DNA from 2 places in the Mesorhizobium sp. M8A.F.Ca.ET.057.01.1.1 genome. Region 2 is predicted to be linked to the other one. Evidence: riboswitches for the same ligand, from Rfam matches in the RefSeq annotation. Region 2 holds a riboswitch; the other holds the start of a gene.

Region 1 (5,924 bases), 2.1 Mb from region 2:
TAGGCGAGCACAGCGTCGCTGAAGCAGCCAGGCAGCTTCTCGCCGAGATAGGTCGACAGTTCGCTAAGGGATGCGGCCATGGATTTACCGTTCGATCGTGCCGGTGCGGCGGATCTTCTTCTGCAACAGAAGAATGCCGTAGAGCAGGGCTTCGGCGCTCGGCGGGCAGCCGGGCACATAGATGTCGACCGGCACGACCCGGTCGCAGCCACGCACCACCGAATAGGAATAGTGGTAATAGCCGCCGCCATTGGCGCAAGAGCCCATCGAGATGACGTAGCGCGGCTCCGGCATCTGGTCGTAGACCTTGCGCAGCGCCGGCGCCATCTTGTTGGTCAGCGTGCCGGCCACGATCATGATGTCGGACTGGCGAGGAGACGCGCGCGGCGCGACGCCGAAGCGCTCCGAATCGTAGCGCGGCATCGAGGTGTGGATCATCTCGACAGCGCAGCAGGCGAGGCCGAAGGTCATGAACATCAGCGAGCCGCTGCGCGCCCAGGTGATCAGCGCCTCGGTCGAGGTGACCAGAAAACCCTTGTCGGCAAGCTCATTGTTGATTTCGAGGAAGAAGGGATCGTCCTCCCCCACCGGCCTGCCGGTGTTGGGATCGATGATGCCCTTGGGCTTTGGCGCGACGAGGGTGCCTGAACTGTCGTTCAATCCCATTCCAGCGCTCCTTTTTTCCATTCATAGGCAAAGCCGATGGTCAGCACTGCCAAAAACACCATCATCGACCAGAAACCCAGCATGCCGATCTTCGAGAAGGACACCGCCCAGGGAAACAGGAAGGCCACTTCGAGGTCGAAGATGATGAACAGGATCGACACCAGGTAGAAACGAATGTCGAACTTCATGCGGGCGTCGTCGAACGAGTTGAAACCGCACTCGTAGGCGGAAAGTTTTTCGGGATCGGGGTTGCGGTACGCCACCAGGAACGGCGCGACCAGCAGCGCCAGGCCGACCACCAGCGCCACGCCGATGAACAGGACGATGGGCAGGTACGAACTGAGGAGTGCGTTCATGCAGCGGCTTTCCGTTGGCGCCAATCCACGTTGATTACAGCACCGGACCTTAATGCGGAAGCGTGACAGTTTAACCGCTGAACCGTTTTAAGGAGCCTATGCTGCAACGCGGCGAGGGTTAGCGCAGCACTTCCAGCGAAGCAAGTCAAACCTTGTTCAAAACAACGAGCTGGACGGCATTCCGGGAGAAACTGGTCTCATAGGCTCCTGTTTGATTTCCTTCTCTTTTTACTCCACTTTTCTCTCCTGACAGGGTTGCCGCCAAAACCCTGCTAGCATGGGCTGGAATCACCCATCACATCTTGTCAAAGCACCCTCAGAGTGACGCCTGCATGAAGGAAAAGATCTCGCTTGCCGCCGCCCGGCGCATCGCGCTCGCCGCTCAGGGATTTCTCGATCCCCGCCCCGCCGGCACGCCCGACCGCCGCCATTTCGCCCGCGTTCTGTCGCGCACCGGCCTGTTGCAGATCGATTCCGTCAGCGCCGTGGTGCGAGCCCACTACATGCCGCTCTATTCGCGTCTGGGCCCTATCCCCTGGCTTTGCTCGACAACGCCGCCGTGACGCGCAAGCGCACGGTGTTCGAATACTGGGCGCACGAAGCCTCGTTCCTGCCGGTCGAGACCTACCCGCTGATGCGCTGGCGCATGCAGCGCGCCGAGCAAGGCGATGAAATGTATCTGGGGCTGGCCAAATGGGGACGTGAGCACGCCTCCTATATAGAAGAGATCTACCGCGAGGTCGTCCAGCGCGGGCCGATCGCCGCTTCCGCGCTCGAAGGCCAGAAAGGTTCCGGCGGCTGGTGGGGTTGGAGCCACGCCAAGCACGCCTTCGAATGGCTGTTCTGGGCCGGCCGCATCACCACGGCGCACCGGCGCGGTTTCGAGCGCTTCTATGACCTGCCGGAGCGGGTGCTGCCGCAAGCGATCCTCGACCTGCCGGTGCCGACGCCCGAGGATGCACATCGGGAATTGCTGCGCATCTCTGCCCGCGCCCACGGCATCGCCACATCAGGCGACCTGCGCGACTATTTTCGGCTCTCCCCCGCCGACATGAAAGGCCGGCTCGAGGAACTGGTCGAACTCGGCGAGTTGCTGCCGGTCCGGGTCGAGGGTTGGGACAAGCCGGCTTACCTTCACAAGGATGCGCGTTTGCCGCGCAAGGTCGAGGCCCGCGCCCTGCTGGCGCCGTTCGATCCGGTCGTCTTCGAGCGCTCGCGCTCAGAGCGGCTGTTCGATTTCCACTATCGCATCGAAATCTACACCCCGGCCGAGAAGCGCCAATACGGCTACTATGTCCTGCCCTTCCTGCTTGGCGACAGGATCGTGGCGCGCGTCGACCTCAAGGCCGACCGGCCGGCAAGCGTCCTGCGCGTCCATGCCGCCTATGCCGAGCCCTGCGCGCCGCCAGAGACGGCGGCTCAGCTCTATGAAGAGTTGAAGCAGATGCAGGGCTGGCTTGGCCTCGAACGCATCGAAGCGACGCCTGCCGGCGACCTGGGCCCGGCGCTGTCCGACATCGCGGTGTCGTAAGCTCGCGTTGACACCGCCGCCCGCAACAGCATAAATCCGATCCAGACGGTCTCCTCTCAGCAAAGGGAGGAGCCAAGAGGGAATGCGGTGCGGGCCGAAAAACCCAAATCCGCGGCTGTCCCCGCAACTGTAAGCGAAGAGCCAAGGCCGAAAGCCACTGGGATTGTCCCGGGAAGGCGGCTACCCAAGGCGATGACCCGCGAGCCAGGAGACCTGCCGTCTGGAATGCAAGAATCCGATCGCCCGGCGGGTTTTCCGGGCAAGGAGCCTGATTTGGACCGCGACAGCAGTTTCTCGGCTGAAACAACGGACATTTCGTCCGGCGGGGATGATTCCCTGGCCGGCATCACTGTCATCGTCTGCGCCTCCTGTCGCGACGAGACCGGTTCCGACGCCCATCCCCGGGCCGGCGAACTTTTGGCTGAAGATACGCGCCAAGCCGCCTCGGGCGAGCAAATTCGCATCCGTACGGTCGAATGCCTCGGCAATTGCAAGCGCCGGCTGAGCGCCGCGATCCTGCGCGACGGCTGCTGGAGCTATGTGTTCGGCGACCTGACCGCGACCAGCGGCGCCGATCTCGTCGCCGGCGCGAAACTCTTCGCCACCTCGACCGACGGCCTCATTCCCTGGCGGGGCCGGCCCGACACCCTCAAGCGCGGCCTCGTTGCCCGCATCCCTCCTCTCGACATGCTGAAGGACTTGACATGACCGCTCCAAATTCGGCCGGCAATCTCTCCCGCATTCCGTGCACCGTCGTTACCGGCTTCCTCGGCGCCGGCAAGACGACGCTGGTCCGCCATCTCCTGGAAAACGCCGGCGGCAAGCGTATTGCCATCATCGTCAACGAATTCGGCGACATCGGCATCGATGGCGAAATCCTGAAAGGCTGCGGCATCGACACCTGCCCCGAGGAAAACATCGTCGAACTGGCCAATGGCTGCATCTGCTGCACCGTCGCCGACGATTTCGTGCCCGCGCTCGACCAGATCCTGTCGCTGACGCCGAAAGTCGACCACATCCTGATCGAAACCTCGGGCCTCGCTCTGCCCAAGCCGCTAGTCCAGGCGTTCCAGTGGCCGACGGTGAAGAGCCGCGTGACGGTTGATGGCGTCATCGCCGTGGTCGACGGCCCCGCATTGGCCGAGGGCCGCGTCGCCAACGACATGGACGCCTTGCAGGCGCAGCGCGCCGGGGATGAGAGCCTCGACCACGACGATCCGGTGGAAGAGGTGTTCGAGGACCAGATCGCCTGCGCCGACCTGATCATCCTGTCGAAGAGCGACCTGATGGATGCCGCCGGCTCGGCCCGCGCCAACGCCATCGTCAACGAACACTCCGCCCGCGCCGTGAAGATCGTGCCGACGTCGCATGGCAAGGTCGATCCCTCGGTGCTGCTCGGGCTCGGTCTTGCCGTCGAGGACGACATCGAGAACCGCAAGTCCCATCATGACGGCGCATTCGACCACGAGCATGACGACTTCGACACGTTCATCGTCGACATTCCCTCGATCGCCAATCCGGACGATCTGGCAAAGCGCGTCGCCGCGGCCGCCGAACAGGAAAACGTGCTGCGTGTGAAAGGCTTCGTCGAGGTCGGCGGCAAGCCGATGCGGCTCCTGCTGCAGGCCGTCGGCCCGCGCGTCAATCATTACTATGACCGCGCCTGGGCCGCCGAGGATGATCGCCGCTCGCGCCTGGTCGTCATCGGCCTCAAGGGGCTGAACCGTCCGGCGATCGAACGTATACTCGCCGGCTGATTTCAGACACGGACCGCGATGCACATCCTCACCACGACCTCCGCTTCGCTCGACGATCTCGCCGAGCCTGTCGATCTCAGGCAGACGCCGGCGGACATCGTGGCCTTGTCCTTCACCGACAGCGATCTCGCCGGACTGGCGGCAGCGTGGAAGGCGGACGCCGACCGCCTGCCCACCATGCGGCTCGCGGCACTGCGCGACCTGCGCCATCCCATGTCCGTCGACCTCTGGATCGACAGCGTCGCCCGCCATGCCAAGGTCATCCTGGTGCGCATCCTCGGCGGCTACGACTGGTGGCGCTATGGCTGCGACCAGCTGGCGGTGATTGCCCGCGAACGCGGCATCAAACTGATGCTGCTTCCAGGTGAAAGCCATGACGAGGACCTCAGGCTGATCGAAGCCTCGACGCTGCCGCGCGCCGAACTCGACGGCCTGCTCGGCTATTTCCGCGAGGGCGGGCTGGCCAATATGAGCGCGCTGGTGCACAGGCTGGCAGGCCTGGCTGGACAGGATACGTCCGTCGCCAATTCGGTCAGCGTGCCGAAGGCCGGTTACTATCAGTCTGGATTGGGGGTCGCGGAGAAGCCGGACCTTTCAAATGTGGGCGCTCGCGTCGTCCCTGTTCTCTTCTACCGTTCGATGCTGCTCGCTGCCGACATCGCTCCGATTGATGCGCTGGCCGAGGCTTTGCGCTCCCAGGGAATGGCAGCGGTCCCGATCTTCGTTTCCAGTCTCAAGGATCCTGTGTCCCTGGCCTTCGTCGAAAATGCCATCGCATCGCTCAAACCCGCCGCCATCATCACCGCGACCGCCTTCGCTTCGGGCGCCGAACCCGGCGCTGGAACCCTGTTCGACCGCGCCGGCGTGCCTGTCTTCCAAGTCATCGTCGCCACCACGCGCCGCGATGTCTGGGAAAACAACCAGCGTGGATTGGCGCCGGCCGACCTTGCCATGCATGTCGTGCTGCCCGAACTCGACGGCCGCATCCTTGCGGGCGCTATTTCCTTCAAGGGCGAGAGCGATATCGATCCGGCGCTTGGCCACCGCGCCTTCGCCAACCGGCCGGAACCGGATCGTGTGACGCAGGTGGCGGGGCGGGTCGCGGCTTTCATTCGCCTTCAGAAGACGCCGCGTGCCGAGCGCAAGCTGGCTATCCTGATCCCGGATTATCCCAGCGCGCCGGGCCGTACCGGTTATGCCGTGGGGCTCGATGTGCCGTCCAGCGTACTGGCCATGCTGCATGACTTGAGCGAACAGGGCTATGTGGTTGGAGAGATTCCGCAAACGCCGCGGGAATTGCTGGACTCGCTGGAGGGGGCCGAGATGGGCTGGGGTTGGAGGAGTATCGGAAATTCTCCAAGGACCTACCGGCTGGGGCGGTTGCTGCGGTAAGTGCAGCTTGGGGCAAGGCCGAAGACGAGACAGGCTTGCGCGAGGCCCCCCTCTCTGTCCTGCCGGACATCTCCCCCTCAAGGGGGGAGATCAGCAGCTTCGCTGCCGGCTCTCCACTTTCGACGTTTGATATTGGCGAAATCGGCGACGACCGCTCAATCTCCCCCTTTGATGGGGAGATATCCGGCAGGACAGAGAGGGGGCCTCGCGCAAGCCTTCACC
Region 2 (5,924 bases):
ACTTTCTGTTCATCGGCGGGATAGGCCGCCGGCCGGCGAAAGTAAATGCGTGTCGGTGACGCGGACGGTCAGCCTCTCGATCCGCTCAGCCTTCCGGCAGCGGAATGAATTCCTTCTCGTCGCCAGGAACGATATCGAAGCGGCCGGTCTTCCATTCCTGCTTGGCCTGCTCGATGCGCTCCTTGGACGAGGAGACGAAATTCCACCAGATGTAGCGCTTCGAACCGAGCGAGGCGCCGCCGAACAGCATGAAATGCGCCCCGGTCGGCGATGATATGACGATCTCGTCGCCGGGGCGGAACACCAGCAGCCGTTCCGCCGGAAAGACGTCGCCCGAAATCGAGACCTCGCCCTCCAGCGTGTAGATGGCGCGCTCTTCCGCATCGGCCGGGATTTTGACACTGGCGCCGGGCGCCAGCCGCAAATCAGCGTAGAGCGTTTCGGAATCCGCCCGCACCGGAGACCGCAATCCCTGGAAATCACCGATGACGACGCGCCCGCTGACGCCTTCGGCATCGATTTCCGGAAGCCGAAGCGCCGCTGTGTTCTCAAAGACGGGCGCAACCTCTTCCTTGCCGTCGGGCAATGCCAGCCAAGTCTGCAGGCCGGAGATGGACATCGGCGCGCCGCGCAATTCCTGCGGCGTGCGCTCGGAGTGGACGATGCCGCGGCCTGCGGTCATCAGGTTCACGTCGCCGGGCTCGATGACCATTTCGGTGCCGAGCGAATCGCGGTGCCTGATCTTGCCGTCGAACAGATAGGTCACGGTCGACAGGCCGATATGCGGATGCGGACGGACATCGAGCGCCTCGCCGGCGCGCAGGATCGCCGGACCCATGCGGTCGAAAAAGATGAACGGCCCGACCAGCCTTCTCTTGGCGGTCGGCAAGGCGCGGCGCACCTCGAAGCCGCCAATATCCTTGGCGTTGGGGATGACCATCAGTTCGATCTGGTCGCTGGCGAAGGCATCGCCGGCCTCAGGGTCTTTCCCCGGGAAGAAGCTCATGAACTCTCCTGGTCAGCGCTCGGTGGCTGCCTCAGCCGCATCAGGCAAAGCGGATCGCGGCCTTTCCTCTTAGTTTGGCCGCCACCTCTTGGCGATTGCGCGGATGTTGGTGGGTCTCGAGGGAATCAAGCAATTCGCGGGCGGATGCCGCAATGGCTTCGACCGCATGATCGAACGCATGCTGGTTCTGTTTCGACGGTCGCGTCGTTCCACTCAGCTTGCGGACAAACTGGAGTGCCGCGTCGCGGACTTCGTCGTTGGTTGCCGGCGGATCAAAATTGAACAGGGTCTTGATGTTTCTGCACATCGTTTCCAAACCTCCTCTTGTCCGTTTCAATCGGGACGAACTGTATCCTCAATCATGATCGTGTCCAAAAATCGGTAAGACTGCGAGGGGCCTTAGTCCGCGTCGAGCGGCTCGGTTCCAACCGGCTTGCCATCGCGCGACAGCCTGATCTTCTCGACCTTGTCCTCGGCTGCCTTCAGCAAGCGGTCGCAATGCGCCTTCAGCGCCTCGCCACGCTCGTAGATCCGGATCGACTGGTCGAGAGGCACGTCGCCACGCTCCAGATCATCGACGATCTTCTCCAACGCGTCGAGTGCCTGTTCGAAGCTCATCGCCTTGACGTCTTCGTTGATCTCACCGCTCATCATTCATCCTTTCATCAGTCGCCCTACATGGGCGGCGACCGAAAATGCCAATCCCTGCAGATCGTAGCCACCCTCGAGCAGGCTGACGAGCCGGTTGCCGCTGTGGCGTGTGGCGCGCTGCATCAGTTGGCCGGTCGCCCAGTCGAAATCGTCCTCGGTCAGATTGATTTCCGCCAGCGGGTCGCGGTGGTGCGCGTCGAAGCCGGCCGAAATGATGATCAGGTCGGGGGCGAAATTGTCGAGCGATGGCAGCACGCGCGACAGGAACGCATCGCGAAACACCTCGCTGCCGGTCCGTGGCGCCAGCGGCGCGTTGACGATGTTGCCGGCACCGGTCTCGTTCTTCGCGCCCGTGCCTGGATACAGCGGCATCTGGTGCGTCGAGCAATAGAGCACCGACGGATCATCCCAGAAAATATCCTGCGTGCCGTTGCCGTGATGCACGTCCCAGTCGACGACGGCGACACGCTCGGCGCCGTGCCTCTTCTGCGCATAGCGGGCAGCGATCGCCGCCGTGTTGAAGAAGCAGAAGCCCATGGCGGTGGTCTTTTCTGCGTGGTGGCCAGGCGGACGGGCGGCGACGAAGACATTGTCGGCGCGGCCTGCAAAGACGTCGTCGACGGCGGCATTGGCGGCGCCGATCGCCGTGATCGCGGCCTGCCAGCTCTTCGGGCTGGCGGTGGTGTCGGCGTCGATGTGGGCAATGCCTTCGTCGGGGATGGCGGCGCGGACACGCGCGACGAAATCGGCGGGATGCGCGTAGAGGATCGTCGCCTCGTCGCCTTGCGATGCCTCGACGCGGTCGAGCGCGGCAAAAGCTTCGTCGTCGAGCACGCGCTCGATGGCGCGCAGGCGGTCGGGCCGCTCGGGGTGACCCGGCGGGGTGATGTGTTCGAGAAAGATGGGGTGCGTGTAGAGACGGGTAGCCATCTCCCCTATCTAGTGCCCCGGCGCCGTAATGGCCATGCGTTGCGGCTTGATCGCTGGGGAAAATCACGCCTGCGTCCATTGGCGTCGCTGCGGGGATTGGCGGCGCCGGGGCTTCGGCGTAAGGTTGGAGCCACTGCCTGGTGCCTGCCGGTCTGTTTGTTTTAGCGGCATTCTGCGACGCCAAGTGATTTCACTTGGCAGCAAATGCTCCGGCGGGAGAATCGGGAACACGGTTAAATTCCGTGGCGTGCCCAACGCTGTAAGGGGGACCGCGCCGGTAAATGCCACTGTCGATGACGGGAAGGCACCGGACGCGGGTTGATCCCGAGCCAGAAGACCGGCCTGGCAGGCATCGTCATCCGCATGGTCAGGCGGATGACATCAGAGCGACGTGCGTCCTCTTGGACGCACAAAGTACGCTCTGAGAATTTGAACTGCTGCAATCGCAAGGGGACAAGCGATGCCGGAAGCCACGACCGCTCCAATGGGCGATGGATTTGATCAGATAGCGCGTGACGCGGTTTATCGCGCCATGTTCACGCGGCGCGACGTCCGCAGCCATTTTACATCGGAGGCGATCGACGATGCAGTGCTGGCGCGGCTGCTGCTTGCCGCCCACCACGCGCCATCGGTCGGCTTCATGCAACCCTGGAACTTCATCGTCATCCGCGATGCCAAGCGACGGACGGAGGTGCGCGACCTGTTCCTTGCCGCGCGTGAGCAGGAACTGCCGACAATCGAGGCAGACCGGCAGGCGCTCTACCGCAAGCTCAAGCTTGAAGGCATCTGTGAAAGCGCGCTCAACATCTGCATCACCTGCGACCGCGAGCGCTCGAAAGGCTCGCCACTGGGACGCTGGCACAACCCGGAAATGGATCTCTACAGCACGGTCTGCGCGGTGCAGAATTTCTGGCTGGCCGCGCGCATCGAGGGTGTTGGCGTCGGCTGGGTCAGCATCATCGAGGCGCAAGCGCTGAAAAGCCTGCTGTCTGTCCCCGACCACGTGACGCCGGTCGCCTATCTCTGCGTCGGCCGTGTCTCGGAGTTCGCGCCGAAACCCGACCTCGAAACACATGGCTGGGGCCGACGCCTGCCGCTGCCCGACCTGATCATGAGCGAGACGTTTTGCGGCCAGGGTGAGGCACCGCTCAAATCGGCGGTGGCGCGCCTCGACACCGTCGCAGGTGCGCCCGCCAGCCCCGCCGATCAGAGCGTCGCGCCGGCCGTGCCCCAGCGCGAGCCGCCGAAGGTGGACAGCGCCTTGTCCTTGAGTTCCCGGAACTTCGATGAGGCTTCGGCCAGCCGGGTGTCCCAGGCCGGATCAGGCACCTGGCCCTCGATGGTCCTGAAATAGACCTGCATCAGGCAGGCAATGGCGAATGGCTCGATGAAGGCTGCCTTGAAAGCCCAGGCAAAGACGATGGCGAGCACGAAAGCCCAGCCGGCGAGTTGCCCGGGCATGACGTAAAGAATGGCGGCTGCCGGAGCCAGCATCAGCAGGAAAATCACGAAAGACACGCCCCACATGATGACCGCCAGCCAGACGGCGTTCTTGACCATGGTCTTGCCGTTCTGGGCGTAGAGCACCACGCCTTGGCGCGCCGTCTCGAACGGCGAGGACGAATTGATGCGGATGTTGTAGCCGAGAATGATCTCGTCGACATAGGTCAGCGATAGCCGGATCACCGTGTTGAGGAACGAGACCAGGCCGCTCAGGCCTGGGATGGGCAGGAAGGCCGCGATGCCACCCAGCAGGCCGGTGATGGCGCGGATGGCGCCCTTGACCAGCTGGTCGACGACGAAAAGGATGTTCGCCTCGGCAAAGCGCTCGGTCACAACCTCTTTCGCGTAGGCGATCTGGTTCTGGCCGTCGGGAACGTCATGTCCGTCGATCAGATGCACCATGACGGCGATATGGCCGGCCTTGACGACGTAGAGGATGTATTCGCGCAGCCAGTAGACAGCGATCGAGACGACGCCGAAACCGACCACGCCGCCCCAAAGGGCAAAGGACAACGGTCCGTCGGGATCGGTGGAGATATGGCCGACGCCGTAGCCGACCGAGGCACCGGTGCCGGTGGCCATGATGTAGGCCAGCGTGATGCCGAAATAGACGATCATGCGAAAGACAATGAAAGGCCAGGTCCGCATCATGATGGACACCGACCTGCCGATATCGAAATCCCACATGCCCGATTCTCCCCTCAGAGATGGCTGGGGAGGATGCGCCCAAACCGGCTATTGTCAATTGCAGGCGGTGGCGGAAGCGCCACGGCGGCTCAGTTTGGCCGCGCTTCCGGTTTCTCGAGCAGGCCTTCGAGCAGTTGCTTGAATGCGGCCACCACCTTCCTCGACGTCGCTTCGGGATCGTTCGAGTTGGCGATCCGCTGTGCGGCCTGACTGCTCGCACCGTTGATCAATCGCGCCGCCGTTTCGGGATCGACGCCCGGCACCACCACCCCCTCCTGCTGCAGCGCGGTCAGATGATCGGTCATTGAACCGACGCAAGCATTGGCATTCGACCATTGCGCCGGGTCTCCCAGCACGGCCGGACCGTCCCGGAACATGATGCGCTGGATTTCCGGCTCCAGCGCCATTTCGATGTAGGTCGTGCATTCGTCGACGAAATGCTGCCAGCGGGTCGGCGCCCTCGACGCGACCTCATTCACCCGGGCGGCCATTTCCGCGTCGATTTCGGCGATAACCGCCTGCAGCAGTCCCTTCTTGTCGCCGAAATGATGATAGAGGGCGCCCCGCGTCAGCCCGGCCGATGCGGTGAAATCGTCCATCGACGCTTCGGCGTAGCCAATGGTGCCGAAAGCCTGGCGGGCCGCCGCGATCAGCTTGGCTCGCGTCTCGGCAATCATCTCCTTGCGGGGTCTGTGCATGGTTCTGGACCTATCTACATACGTCTCGTATGCCAAATGACATACGCAACGTATGAACTATCTGACATTCATACGCATCGTATGTAATTGTCGCATCATCCTTTGTCGAGGAACCAGCCATGCAAAATCCCTATTCGGAAATCTTTCGAGCCCCCGGAACCAAAGGCTTTGCGGCCGCCGGCTTCCTGGCGCGCCTGCCGATCGCCATGGCACCGATCGGCATCGTCGCGATGCTGTCTCAGACGCGTGGCGAATACTGGCTGGCCGGCGCGGTCTCGGCGACTTTCGCGCTGGGCAACGCTTTCGTGGCGCCGCAAATATCAAGGCTGGTGGACCGTCTGGGCCAGACACGCATCGTGGTCCCCACCACCATCATCACCGTGATTGCCTTCGCGGTTCTCATCGCGGCAGCCAATCAGGATTGGCCGGTCTGGACGCTGTTCGTCTCG

The links. Region 2 has a riboswitch for cobalamin ahead of bluB (5,6-dimethylbenzimidazole synthase). Riboswitches for the same ligand answer to the same signal wherever they lie in the genome.
Region 1: linked by a shared signal. The riboswitch ahead of EJ077_RS11925 (DUF1636 family protein) and the one ahead of bluB (5,6-dimethylbenzimidazole synthase) in region 2 are both predicted to bind cobalamin.

The regions. Positions count from the first base shown of each region.
Region 1 covers NZ_CP034454.1:2,568,157-2,574,080, reverse strand. Annotated here, with positions in the region: gene EJ077_RS11945 (NADH-quinone oxidoreductase subunit C) at 1-80, opposite strand, end outside; gene EJ077_RS11940 (NuoB/complex I 20 kDa subunit family protein) at 85-666, opposite strand; gene EJ077_RS11935 (NADH-quinone oxidoreductase subunit A) at 657-1,022, opposite strand; partial or broken gene EJ077_RS11930 (winged helix-turn-helix domain-containing protein) at 1,355-2,553, shown strand; cobalamin riboswitch at 2,583-2,789, shown strand; gene EJ077_RS11925 (DUF1636 family protein) at 2,827-3,261, shown strand; gene cobW (cobalamin biosynthesis protein CobW) at 3,258-4,310, shown strand; partial or broken gene EJ077_RS11915 (cobaltochelatase subunit CobN) at 4,329-5,924, shown strand, end outside.
Region 2 covers NZ_CP034454.1:4,684,430-4,690,353, forward strand. Annotated here, with positions in the region: gene dxs (1-deoxy-D-xylulose-5-phosphate synthase) at 1-13, opposite strand, end outside; gene EJ077_RS22370 (pirin family protein) at 86-1,006, opposite strand; gene EJ077_RS22375 (DUF2277 domain-containing protein) at 1,047-1,313, opposite strand; gene EJ077_RS22380 (exodeoxyribonuclease VII small subunit) at 1,406-1,657, opposite strand; gene EJ077_RS22385 (histone deacetylase family protein) at 1,661-2,587, opposite strand; cobalamin riboswitch at 2,766-2,948, shown strand; partial or broken gene bluB (5,6-dimethylbenzimidazole synthase) at 3,120-3,626, shown strand; gene EJ077_RS22395 (hypothetical protein) at 3,794-4,777, opposite strand; gene EJ077_RS22400 (TetR/AcrR family transcriptional regulator) at 4,867-5,475, opposite strand; gene EJ077_RS22405 (MFS transporter) at 5,595-5,924, shown strand, end outside.